Regions from separate parts of the Cupriavidus sp. 207A1 genome, predicted to be linked through region 3. Evidence: predicted binding sites of a transcription regulator. Region 3 holds the regulator's gene; each other region holds the start of a gene.

Region 1 (3,079 bases), on a different contig from region 3:
ACCCATTCTGTGATAGATGTGCCGGTCGGGCCGACCGCCAAGGTGCGCAGTGACGAAGACTATCGGCGCCTGAAGGAACTGCTGGAGCAGGTGGCACAGGCCTGCGGCTTAAACGTGCAGGTGGTCCGCTCGGTCGGCACGCAACCGGTGGGCCGGGGCATTGGTCCTTCGTTGGAGGCGCGCGACGTGCTGGCGGTACTTCAGGGTGCCGCGCATGCGCCGAGGGACTTGGGCGCGCGTGCCGTTGTGCTGGCCGGTGGCCTGCTGGAGTTCTGCGGCAACAGCAAGCCGGGTAGCGGTGAGGCGATCGCGCATCGCTTGCTCGCCAGCGGGGCCGCGTGGGCAAAGTTCCAGGCGATCTGCGAAGCGCAAGGGGGCTTGCGCGAGCCAACCTCGTCGCATCTGCGAGAGCCGGTGCTGGCCCAGCGCGACGGCCTTGTGCGTGCGATTGATAGCCGCCGGCTTGCCCGTGTGGCCAAGCTGGCTGGTGCGCCGACGGCGCCCGCTGCCGGGCTCGAGTTGCATGTCCGGCTTGGAGATCGGGTAGAGAAAGGCATGCCGCTATTTTTTCTGCATGCCGAAGCGCCCGGCGAGTTGAACTACGCGCTCGAATATCTGGCGAGTCACCCCCTGATCGATGTCGGGGAGCCGGGATGACTCCAGCGGTCTTGGCCATGCCGGGCAACGAAGCTAGGGTGGGGCAACTTGCCGCTGCGCTAGGCGTAGATCCTGGCCTTGCGAGGGAGCGACGGTTTTCAGATGGAGATTCCTGCTTTCCATCTCTCCCGTTAATTGGTGTACCGCCAGGCCGAGAACGCTCGAGCCCTTCAAGGGGCATTCAATCGATACCTGAGCCGCCCCTGTAGGGTCATCGCATTCCATTGCGGATTTACCGCAGTACTGCGTTGGTTGAGTCGGTACGCGCCGTAACCGCTCCCTTTTGTTGCGTAACACAGTAGCCGTACTTCAGTCATGGCCATGGTGCCTAGGAACCAGTAAGACTGGAACGGGGGAGGAGGCCAATACGCGCGCTGCTACCGAACCAAGGACCGCTGCGAGGAAAGCGCCCCGTCCGTGCGTCCCCATGACGATGACATCGGCTCGGCACGCTTCAACCAGGTCGACGATTTGGGCCGCCGGCTCACCAACGCACGAGTGTTCTGTCACGGCACAATGTGCTGCCTTCAGCAGCGGGCGAATGGCGTGAAAGGCATCTTCGGCTGCCTCGTGCGCCCACTGATCGATTTGGAGCTTCGAAAAATATGCCTGGGGCCTGCCGCTAATTTCGGGATACGCGTGGACTAGGTGAACATCCAGCGGGGTCTCGAAGAGACCGGGAGAGGTCAGTCTTCTGGCCGCGGTAATACTGTATGACGAGCCATCGCTCGGTAGCACGACAATTGTCATCCCGGCCTCCTGTTACAACGATTCAAGCTTACGAAAGCTCCTCCGTCGCTGCTTGAGGCAAGTCAAAGCCGCCGACATCGGTTTGTAGGTGGGTACGTCCCACCGGGGGATGGACAGCGTTGCGTGACGGGATAGCGGATGTGCTTTGGCGGCTTCCATGCTGCTGATTCCGCGCAGCCGCAACTCCTTGACCAGCCGGCCTGCAACGTGCCATTCATCCGCTCGACCTGGCCCTTTCCGGGCTCGAATTGGTACACAGAATGTCGATATTGAGCCCGAACAACGCGCGCCCGAACTCGATGTAGCAGCGGCCTTCACGGCTGTCCCTCGCGTCGACGCAAACGCCAGCAGCATGCACGCCGGCGCCCGGCTCGGGGCAGGCACTCGTGGTTGCTATTCGTAGCTAATTTGAGCCATGAGGTAGATCGAGAGAGAAGGACGCTGACTGTGTTTGGTTGCAGATCTGCGCACGCAGCTCCGCGAAGCGATTTTCCACATCCGCCCCGAATAGTGGGTGGATGCAAGCCGGCTCGATGGCGGTGACCTCGGCCCAGTCCATGTCGGTCAGAAACTCTGCGGCGTGCGGCATGACTTTTTTCTCCTCGGTGGACAGGTGGTTGCGGTAGTACACCAAATACATGGCGACGGCCGCTTCCAGCGCTGGCCGGGATGTGACTATGTCGTTGTCAGCTTCACGCAGGCGGGCAAGCAATTCTGCGCCGACAGCGGCGATCACGCGATGCTCCTGTAGTAGCCGATTGATGATGATCTGAATGCTGGGTACCCTTTCCGCGAGCAGGGCGTAGGCGACATCTTCGCGGGGGTGGTGTACGCAGTCTCCATATTCGCGCATGTAGTGGATGATTGTGGCCATGAGGCCGTAGTCTGGCTGCTCGCCTCGGTGGAATGTGCTGATCTGCTTCTCCAGTAGGTCTAGCAGTGAAGCGAAATAAATATGATCGGCATGCCAAGCAGCAAGTACATTCTGTCGCAAGATGGAAGGTGTGTGGGAGGATGAAGTCTCGAGTGGGGGAGCCATGGAGCCTCCTAGAAGCGTGCCGAGCAGACAAATGGCCTCGATCATATCGAGGCGCCGGAGCCCTCATTGACACGATAGTCGCCTTGCACGATTTGCGTGTGTCGCAGATCAATTCAGCCCACTCCGAGGGTAACTGGCCCTTTGGGCGATGTGTCATTCCTGCGTAATCCGGAAATGCTCTGGTCGTTTGCTCAGCCATGCAGGGGTGTGACCCAGTCCCGACCAGATCTTTAAGCTTTGGAAGTCAGTCGACTAGAGTGCCGGAACAAGACTGGCTACGAAGCGGGGATGCAAGCCAAGGCGGCTTCGACTTTTGCGCCCAGGGCCCGCTACGGCTCCCCGGTTCTTACACCGCAGCCGACTACCCGCACCGCGCAGACCTTGTACTCGGGAATCTTCGCCACCGGATCCAGCGCTGCTTGCGTCAGATTGTTCACGTTGGCGTCGCCAGGAAAGTGAAAGTTGCCGAACACCACCCCGGGCGGGACCCGGTCCGTGACTTGTGCCAGGGCCCGCATTTCGCCACGGCGCGACGCCAGCAGCAGGGGCTGGTTGTCGGCCACGCCCAGGCGCGCCGCGTCTTCTGGGCTGATCTCGAGCAGCGGTTGCGGATATAGCGCCAGCAACCCCGGC
Region 2 (3,079 bases), on a different contig from region 3:
GGGACGCGGCAATCGCGTCAACGGGTTGATAACACCATACCGGCCGATGTCACTGGAGGCTGCCGCTGGCAAGAATCCTGCAGCGCATGTCGGCAAGGTCTATAACGTGCTCGCTAGCCAGCTGGCGCGCCGTATCGTTGCAGACGTGGCAGGGGTCGACGAAGCCGTCGTGCGCCTGCTTTCCGGGATCGGCCGTCCAATTGACCAGCCCCAGTTGGTAGCCATCAGCGTGGTAGCCGAGGGTGGGCTTTCGCCGAGCCAGGAGCGAGCAATACACGAGCTCGTTAGCCAGCAATTGGCAAGCCTGCCCGCCATGCTTATGGATCTCGCCATGGGGCACTTTAGCGTCTTCTAGGTCAGGGGGGCGTTGTGCGAGCCCGGGCTTGGGCTCCGCTACCGCGTCTGTGCCGTCGAGAGCGGAGGACAATGACGTGACTTCGACCGCGCCGCGTCGGTATAAGTATCGAGGGTGCCGGCGCGGGCTCCATCGGTAAACGTGTCCCGGCTACCTTGACTGGCGTCTTCCATATACGGGTCGGAAGTAGACGGGCCGAGCGGCCGGCTGACCGATTCTCAGGAGATGGCCTCGCCAAGTGCGCGATCCGCGCAGTCGCTGCCATCGATGGCAACGAGGATGATCTGATACATGGCAATGCCTCTTTTTTCAGCGCTAGTGGGCCGCGGTGAAGCGAGCCAATATGTGGAGCAAAGACATTGCTTCCCGCTTAGGCATGCGGAGGGTAGACCGGTTGATCCACATCAGGGGGAAGGGCAAGCGGTCGCCCCTGGTCACTTAGGTCTTCGTTGACGGGCATCAACCTGCCTGCCCTGTCAACCCTTACCTTGGAAAGGAACATAAGCCACGATCGGCAGCCATGCCGACCCGTTAGGACCATTTGTACTAGTGAAACCATGGTGACCAAATATGGGCGAAGAGATCAGACAGAAGATCCTGGCCTTGTTGAACCAACACAGGATCATGACGGTTGCCACCCTAAGGCCAGATGGCTGGCCTCAGGCAACCACTGTGGGCTATGTGAATGAGGGTCTCACGCTCTACTTTCTCTGTGGTCCGAGCAGCCAGAAGGCGGCCAACTTGGCCTTGGATGACCGTGTCTCGCTGACAATTGATCACGATACGCCAGATCTCATGGCGATTACCGGCCTCTCCATGGCGGCGCACGCGCAACGGGTGGTCGAGGCGGCGGTAGCAGAGAGAATCCTCCGGATGTTCCCATTGAAGTATCCCGAGCAGATTGCCTTGCCGGTGCCGATGCCAACCGTGGAAGACGTCCGAATATTCAGGGTGACCCCGATGGTCATTTCCGTGCTCGACTACACCAAGGGCTTCGGACATACGGATCTTGTCACCTGCTAGGGGAAATCGAGAGTCCTGTCGCCCCGGAGGTGTCCCGTGCGCAAGATAGAGGCGGTGATCCTAATGCTAGCCATTAGTCGGTGCCGCTGCGGCCAGCGCCCTTGGTGAGGCCAGTTGAGGAGTCGAATATGGCGATATTCATCATGGAAATCCGTGTCTCTATGGAGTCCCTGCAGCCGCGGTCGCTTGAGACACTGGGACGCCATCCGGCCGTGGACTGGGAGCGATTCAAGCGCCTGGTGCGGAATTTGCCGGAATTACCACCCGTGTGAGCAAGGCCGGGTGCTGCGTGGAATGGCGGCAAAGGGCCATGCCAGACTGACCTGACCGGCATGGCCGGTGAACCATGCACCTCGCCGGACCCGGCGCCCGCCGGCGACGTCGTTCTGCTTGACAGGCATCAAACCGTACGTCCTCGCCGCCGCTAATTTGGAAACACGCAAGACGACACCGAGGTCCGTATGTACCGCCGCATTCTCCTGGCCATCGATGGCAGCCGTTCATCATTGAAGGCCTTGGAGCATGCCGTGTCCTTGGCGCGGGCGACCCACGCCGAAGTCTGCGCATGTTCATCGTTGATGACAGTGACCTGTTATTCGAGGTCAGTATGGCTGACCGGCCCTGGCAGCTGGCCGACATGATTGCTTATGGCAAACAGCTGCTGGCTCATGCCGGCGGGCGCCTGAGTGCCGCCGGCGTGCGCTGGAGCAGCACGTTGGTTGAGACGGCCGGTAGTCCCGCGAAGATAAGCGAGGCCATCATCGCGGAAGCGGACCATTGGAGCGCGGACCTGATCGTCATGGGCACACACGGCCGTCGCGGCATGCAACGCATGGTGCTGGGGTCCGTCTCGGAGCACGTGGCCAGTAAGACCGTGCGCCCCGTGCTGCTCGTTCGGCGGTGGAAAGGTGGCGATCCGCGGTGACCGCTTGTCTTTCCAGCGCTTGGATATCGCAGTAGTCCTTGGGGAGTGACAAAAATGCGGGTCTCAGGAAGCCTTGGACTTGGGCTGTCATCGCTAGCGATGGCGATGGCGATTGCGATGGCCGGTTGCGCTACGCGTACCACGCCCACTGGCGCTGGCGTGCAGGTCATGGAGCAGCATGGCGTAGCATACGTGTCGGGTGGGGCTGACGAGGCGGACATGCAAAGCATGCTTGCCATCGCCGCGAGTTTCAATGTACGGCTCACGATGGTGGATGCCAGGCGCGGCAAGCCGCTGGGCGGCGCCACGGTGGTCGTGGCCAGTCAGGAAGGCCGCCCCATGCTCCATATGACGGCCAGCGGCCCGCTCTTCTACATGCGGCTCAAACCGGGCACCTATCGGCTCGCGGTCGGTTACCAGGGGCGCGACCAGATGCGCGACGTCGTCGTCGCGCGCGAGCCGCTCGAGTTGACCTTCCGGCTGCCGGTCAACACGCTCGAGGACGACTGGCTGCTCTGCGCCACGCCATGTCCGCGCAGATAATCCGGCCGCCGTGGACGTGTTGGCGCGCACCGCAAAAAGGTTCGCGGCTGTTCCGAAACATCGGAGCCGGAGGTGCAATAGGAAGCGCGCAGGGGTGCGATCAGGCTTCATTGGGGACAACCAGGCGGGCCGGCACGGCTGACCAGGGCTGGCATCCGCGAAACGGAGGCACTGAACTAAGTCCTGGATTTCCACAGCGACCCCGCCGCTCAGGACCTCACGTTCCAGCAACA
Region 3 (3,079 bases):
TCGGGAGCAAGGCCGGCATCTACCACGCCGCAGCGCCAACCGGACTTTTGAACCAGATCTTTTGAACCGGATGGATCGCGGGGACTGGCGCTCATCGAAAGCCTTCCGCTTCCCGCGTCCCGAGCGCGCCTTCGGATAGGAAGACCGCCAGGCGCTGATCGCCGCTGCTTACCGCAGCCTGTCTGACTCCGCGCGATACCGCAATGCTGGCGATTGTATGGCATTCCCGGCTCCGCCTGCAACCATCATCCTGCTTGCGCGGGGTGCCGGCGCCGCAGGATGCCGCATGGGGCATCAAAACACCAGGCAAAAGCCCTGTTCCGCCAGCGAATGTGGCAGCAGCACCGCTCGCGCAATGCCAAGCCCGCCGAACGCCATCACGGCAAGGCCCGCGCCCAGGCGCACGCCCGGTCGCCGCGACCACAGTCTCAGATAGCCGGACAGCCCGGACAGCACCAGCAGGTTCGGCAGCGTGCCAAGCCCGAACACGCCCATCACCAGCGCGCCCGAGCCGGCATTGCCCGCCAGCAGCGCCAGCGTCAGCGCACCGTAGACCATGCCGCACGGCACCAGCCCCCAGGCCAGGCCCACGCCATAACGCCGGGCCAGCCCGCCGCGCGCCCGCACGAAGGCCGGCAACGCGCCGGCGACGCCGCCGAGCCGCCCGGCCACCGCAGCGCCGGCACGCGCCGCCAGCCGCTCCAGCCAGTTCACGGTAAAGGTACTGCCGCGCAGCAGGCGCCAGCCCGACCACAGCAGCATCAGGCTGCCGGCGCCGAACAGCCAGCGCTGCACTGGCAGGTAGTCCTGCTTCCAGGCGGTGGCGCCCGCGGCGCCCAGCGCCGCACCGAGCAGCATATAGGTGGTAATCCTGCCAAAGTGCATCAACAGTAACTCGCCGAGCCATGCAGTGCGGCTGCGCACCAGGCTGACCGGCGCTGCCTTGCCGCGCCGCTGCTCCACGGCCAGCGCCACGCCGCCGCACATGGCGGCGCAGTGCACGCCGCCCAGCAGAGCGAGCAGGAAAACGCTGATCAATACTCCAAATGTCAATTCTGTCTCCCTGCCGGATCACATCGCACGGTAAAATGCCCATATCGTGCCCCGCTGCCATTTCTAGCAGGTTCCAATTGCTCACTTCCATCCCCATTACCGAGATGTCGCCCCGCTGCTCCACCTGTGCGATGGGACAGCTGTGCCTCCCGGTTGGCATGTCGCAGCAAGACCTTGCCAAGATCGACACGCTGGTGCAGGAACGCATCCGCGTGCACAAGGGGGAAACCCTTTACCGCATGGGTGACCCGCTCACCGCGGTCTACGCCATCCGCTTCGGTACGCTCAAGACGCATGTCACCACCGAAGACGGACGCTCGCAGATTACCGGGTTCCACCTGCCCGGTGAAATCGTCGGCCTCGACGGCCTGGGCGAGATGCAGCATGCATCCGATGCGACCGCACTCGAAGATACCGAGGTATGCGTGGTCCGCATGAACGATCTGCAGACGCTGTCCGCCGACCTGCCTTCGCTGCAACAGCAGTTCCTGCGCCTGATGGGCAAGGAAATCACGCACGACCAGCTGATGCTGGTCACGCTCGGCTCGATGCGCGCCGAGGAACGCCTCGCCGCCTTCCTGATCAACCTGTCGGAACGGCTGTCGGCGCGCGGTTATTCGGCGTCCGAGTTCGTGATGCGCATGAGCCGCGAAGAGATCGGCAGCTACCTCGGGCTGAAACTCGAGACCGTGAGTCGCCTGTTCTCGCGCTTTGCCGAGGCCGGGCTGATCCAGATCCGCCAACGGCATGTCAAGCTGATCGACATCGACGGCATCAAGCAACTCTACAGCCGTAGCTGCTGAGCCACCGCGGCGTTGCCGCGCCGCCTGCGGCGCCGGCAACGCGATAGTCCTTCCCTATTCCAGTTCGTCCGTATCCGCCAGCCGCGTCGGCATGGTGTACAGCGTCAGCCCGCTGGACAACGCGCAGAACACCCACGCCAGCAGGAAGCCGACGGTATAGACCGACTCGCGCGACGATTCGATCGGATGGCCGAAGAATTTGAGGTCGCCCGGATCGACGACGGAAAAAACCGTCGCCGTCGCCAGACCCGCCATCAGGAAGCCCGGCCACAGCACCCACATCAGCCAGCGCAACCTCATGGCTGCCTCGCTGCCGCGGACTTGGGCGCCACCGCTTCCACCTTCTCGACCACCAGGCCATGCCGCGCCGCGCCCTGCACCGGCAGGTCGGGGTGTGCCGACGCCAGCCAGATCGTCACGCCGCACGCCACCATGGCCACCAGCGGACCGGCCATCAGCAGCCATGGCCACGGTTCCTTCCACCACGGATTGCCTTGCTGACTCATCTTGCCCCCTTCGTCCTGGCGACTACGTGTGAGTCGCCTAGCTTCACAAATCGCGCGGCACGATAAAACTGGTGGATTGCCGAATTTCAGCATGCCCTTGCTCCGTGCCTTCGCTCGTTACTGTTACGTTGATCTTGTGCGTGCCTTGCCTGGCGGCCTCTATCGGCACGCGGATGCGGATCGGCAGCAGCCGGTTGGAGGTTGGCGCCAGCGATTCGGCCTGCTTGTCGTATTCGACCGTCAGGTCCTTCAGTTCATCGCTGTCGGCACGCACGCGGATCTGCATCGGCGCCTCGGTGGTGTTGATCAGTTGCAGCCGATAGACGTTCTCGATCCAGCGCCCTTCCACCTCCCGGCCCAGCGCACCGCGATCGCGGATGATGTCGACCTTCAGCGGCGTGCGCAGCATGATCGACGCCATGAACCCCGCCAGCAGCGCCACCCAGATCACCGAGTAGATGATGACGCGCGGACGCAGCAGGCGCTTGCGCGATGCCGCAGCGGACAGGCCCTTGCGCATTGCGTTTTCCGAGGTGTACCGGATCAGCCCGCGCGGGTAGTCCATCTTGTCCATGACCTGGTTGCAGGCGTCGATGCAGGCGCCGCAGCCGATGCACTCGTACTGCAGGCCATCGCGGATGTCGATGCCGGTCGGGCATACCTGCACGCAGATGCTGCAGTTGACGCAATCGCCAAGCCCGGCCTGGTGATGGTCGG
Region 4 (3,079 bases), on a different contig from region 3:
CCATTACAATCCGGCTGCAACGGCGCGGCGCGCGCGTCCCAACCGGCCTCGCGCGCCCGCTTCACTCGCCATCCCGCCGAGCCCTCGCCGCCAGCCATGAAACAAGATCCGCGCTTTCCCAACCTCTTTATCCTCGACCACCCGCTGATCCAGCACAAGCTCTCGCACATGCGCGACAAGGAAACGTCGACACGCACGTTCCGCGAGCTGCTGCGCGAGATCACTCTGCTGATGGGCTACGAGATCACCCGCAACCTGCCGCTGACCACGCGCCGCATCGAAACCCCGCTGGTCGAGCTGGACGCCCCGGTGATCGCCGGCAAGAAGCTGACCATCGTGCCGGTGCTGCGCGCGGGCGTGGGCATGAGCGATGGCCTGGTCGAGCTGATCCCGTCGGCGCGCATCGGCCATATCGGCGTGTACCGCGACGAGCAGCACCGCCCGGTGGAATACCTGGTGCGCCTGCCGGCGCTGGAAGACCGCAGCTTCATCCTGTGCGATCCGATGGTCGCCACCGGCTATTCGGCCGCGCACGCGGTGGAAGTGCTCAAGCGCCGCGGCGTCAAGGACGAGGCCATCACCTTCGTCGCGCTGGTGGCCGCCCCCGAGGGCGTGGAAGTGTTCCAGAAGGCGCATCCGGGGGTAAAGCTGTTCGTCGCCTCGCTTGACAGCCACCTGGATGCCGATGCCTATATCGTCCCCGGACTGGGCGATGCGGGCGACCGGCTGTTCGGCACCAAGAACTGACCGTGGACTGACAATGCCCGGGCGGGCTGGCCGGCGCTTGACCGGCCTCAATAGCCTGCCTGATGCGGCTCCCTACACTGGCGGCAAGCCGGCGAGATCTCGCCGCGTGCCAGCGTCCACACATAAAGGGAGCCACGCATGGAAGCCTTCAAGATCCTGTTCAATACCAGCACCGGGCTGATGAGCCTGGGCGTGATCGTCTTCATCATCGGCATGGGCTGGTTCTTCGCCCGCCTGTTCGCGCGCAAGATGCGCGAGGATGCCGATGCGGCGAAGGCGCGCGACGCGACGCAGCAGCGCTGACCGCGTGAATGACCGCCGGTGTACTCCCTCTCCCACCGGAGGGAGAGCGGAACAAGCCGGCACAACTCGCTTACTTCTTCTTCCCCAGCAAACTCCCCAGCACCCCCCGGATCAGCTCGCGCCCGACCTGCGAGCCCACCGTGCGCGCGGCCGACTTGGCCATCGATTCCAGGATCGAATCGCCGCGGCCGCTCTTGCCGGTGCCCTTGGTCAGCGTGCCGAAGATTTCGCCGGCGGTGCCGAGCCAGCCGCTGTCCTGCTCGCCCGCCGGCTGCCCGGCGGCCGTGCCGCCTGCGCCCTTGCCGCCATTCGCCACGGTAGGCACGCTGCCGCGCAGCTTTTCGTAGGCGGACTCGCGGTCGACGGTCTTCTCATAGGTGCCCGCCACCAGCGAGTTCGCGATCAGCTGCTTGCGCTCGTCCTCGGTCGCGGGGCCGATGCGGCTGCCGGGCGCCAGCACCCAGGCGCGCTCGGTCACGCAGGGCGTGCCCTTGGCGTCCAGGAACGACACCAGCGCCTCGCCCACGCCCAGTTCGCCGATGGCGGTTTCCAGGTCCAGCTTCGGATTGGCGCGCATGGTGGTGGCCGCCACCTTGACCGCCTTCTGGTCGCGCGGGGTGAAGGCGCGCAGCGCATGCTGGACGCGGTTGCCCAGCTGCCCCAGCACGGTGTCGGGGATATCGACCGGGTTCTGCGTGACGAAGTACACGCCCACGCCCTTGGAACGCACCAGGCGCACCACCTGCTCGATCTTGTCGAGCAGCGCCTTGGGCGCATCGTTGAACAGCAGGTGGGCCTCGTCGAAGAAGAACACCAGCTTGGGCTGGTCCAGGTCGCCGGCCTCGGGCAGCTTCTCGAACAGTTCGGACAGCATCCACAGCAGGAAGGTCGCGTACAGCCGCGGCGAGTTCATCAGCTTGTCGGCGGCCAGGATATTGACCACGCCCTGGCCCTTGTCGGTCTGGATAAAGTCTTCCAGGTTCAGCATGGGCTCGCCGAAAAAGACGTCGCCGCCCTGCGATTCCAGCGCGATCAGCCCGCGCTGGATCGCGCCGACCGAGGCGGCCGAGATATTGCCGTATTCGGTGGTGAACTGGCCGGCATTGTCGCCGACGTATTGCAGCATCGCGCGCAGGTCCTTGGCGTCGAGCAGCAGCAGGCCGTTGGCGTCGGCAATGCGGAACACCAGGTTCAGCACGCCCTGCTGCGTGTCATTGAGCTCGAGCATGCGCGACAGCAGCAGCGGCCCCATGTGCGAGACCGTGGCGCGCACCGGGTGCCCCTTCTCGCCGAACACATCCCATAGCGCGGTGGGGCAGGCGCCCCAGACCGGCTCGGGCAGGTTCAGGTCGGCCAGCCGCTGCTTGAGCTTGGCCGAAGGCTGGCCGGGCTGTGAAATGCCGGTCAGGTCACCTTTGACATCCGCCATGAACACCGGCACCCCCAGGCGGGAGAAGCCCTGTGCCAGCGTCTGCAGCGTGACCGTCTTGCCGGTGCCGGTGGCGCCGGTGATCAGCCCGTGCCGGTTGCCCATCTGCGGCAGCAGCACCAGTTCATGTTCGGCATTCTTGGCGATGAGGATGGGGTCGGCCATGATGTTCCTGGAATCCGTGAGGGTCGGTTGGGTCTGGACGGCGCAGGCAGGCCCGCGTGATAAAATCCTGGGCTGATTATAGCCAGCCGCCAGGCATATCCGTCACCTGGCGCGCGCTGCCCGCCCGCCTTGCGGATGCCGCCGCGGCGCGCCTGGCGACCCCGCACAACATCACAGCAGATCACCGCATTCCGCTTCGGAGAGAATCATGGCCGGTCACTCGAAATGGGCCAATATCAAACACAAGAAAGCCGCCGCCGACGCCAAGCGCGGCAAGATCTGGACCCGCCTGATCAAGGAAATCACCGTGGCCGCCAAGCTCGGCGGCGGTGATCCCGACTCCAACCCGCGCCTGCGCCTGTCCATGGACAAGGCCATGGACGCCAACATGCCCAAGGACAACATCCAGCGCGCGATCCAGCGCGGCGTGGGTGG

What was found. Region 3 encodes FNR, which switches genes on or off when oxygen is low (the NO sensors DNR and NnrR bind a similar motif). Its sites were predicted from a motif close to TTGATNNNNATCAA; they were not measured.
Region 1: the regulator FNR is predicted to act here: its motif matches at 1,460-1,473, upstream of AC3FMM_RS17160 (universal stress protein).
Region 2: the regulator FNR is predicted to act here: its motif matches at 1,769-1,782, upstream of AC3FMM_RS17245 (universal stress protein).
Region 4: the regulator FNR is predicted to act here: its motif matches at 785-798, upstream of AC3FMM_RS03290 (DUF3149 domain-containing protein).

What each region holds. Positions count from the first base shown of each region.
Region 1 is NZ_JBYOJO010000008.1:239,739-242,817, reverse strand. It holds gene AC3FMM_RS17165 (thymidine phosphorylase family protein) at 1-657, shown strand, start outside; gene AC3FMM_RS17160 (universal stress protein) at 967-1,407, opposite strand; partial or broken gene AC3FMM_RS17155 (ISNCY family transposase) at 1,548-1,738, opposite strand; gene AC3FMM_RS17150 (hemerythrin domain-containing protein) at 1,811-2,446, opposite strand; gene fdhF (formate dehydrogenase subunit alpha) at 2,776-3,079, opposite strand, start outside.
Region 2 is NZ_JBYOJO010000008.1:262,146-265,224, reverse strand. It holds gene AC3FMM_RS17255 (methionine adenosyltransferase) at 1-355, shown strand, start outside; gene AC3FMM_RS17250 (pyridoxamine 5'-phosphate oxidase family protein) at 926-1,378, shown strand; gene AC3FMM_RS17245 (universal stress protein) at 1,840-2,019, shown strand; gene AC3FMM_RS17240 (universal stress protein) at 1,944-2,303, shown strand; gene AC3FMM_RS17235 (carboxypeptidase-like regulatory domain-containing protein) at 2,523-2,846, shown strand.
Region 3 is NZ_JBYOJO010000003.1:236,898-239,976, reverse strand. It holds gene AC3FMM_RS06730 (sulfite exporter TauE/SafE family protein) at 295-1,053, opposite strand; gene fnr (fumarate/nitrate reduction transcriptional regulator Fnr) at 1,131-1,856, shown strand; gene AC3FMM_RS06720 (hypothetical protein) at 1,911-2,156, opposite strand; gene AC3FMM_RS06715 (FixH family protein) at 2,153-2,362, opposite strand; gene ccoG (cytochrome c oxidase accessory protein CcoG) at 2,406-3,079, opposite strand, start outside.
Region 4 is NZ_JBYOJO010000002.1:110,752-113,830, forward strand. It holds gene upp (uracil phosphoribosyltransferase) at 97-747, shown strand; gene AC3FMM_RS03290 (DUF3149 domain-containing protein) at 886-1,050, shown strand; gene AC3FMM_RS03295 (helicase HerA-like C-terminal domain-containing protein) at 1,121-2,644, opposite strand; gene AC3FMM_RS03300 (YebC/PmpR family DNA-binding transcriptional regulator) at 2,853-3,079, shown strand, end outside.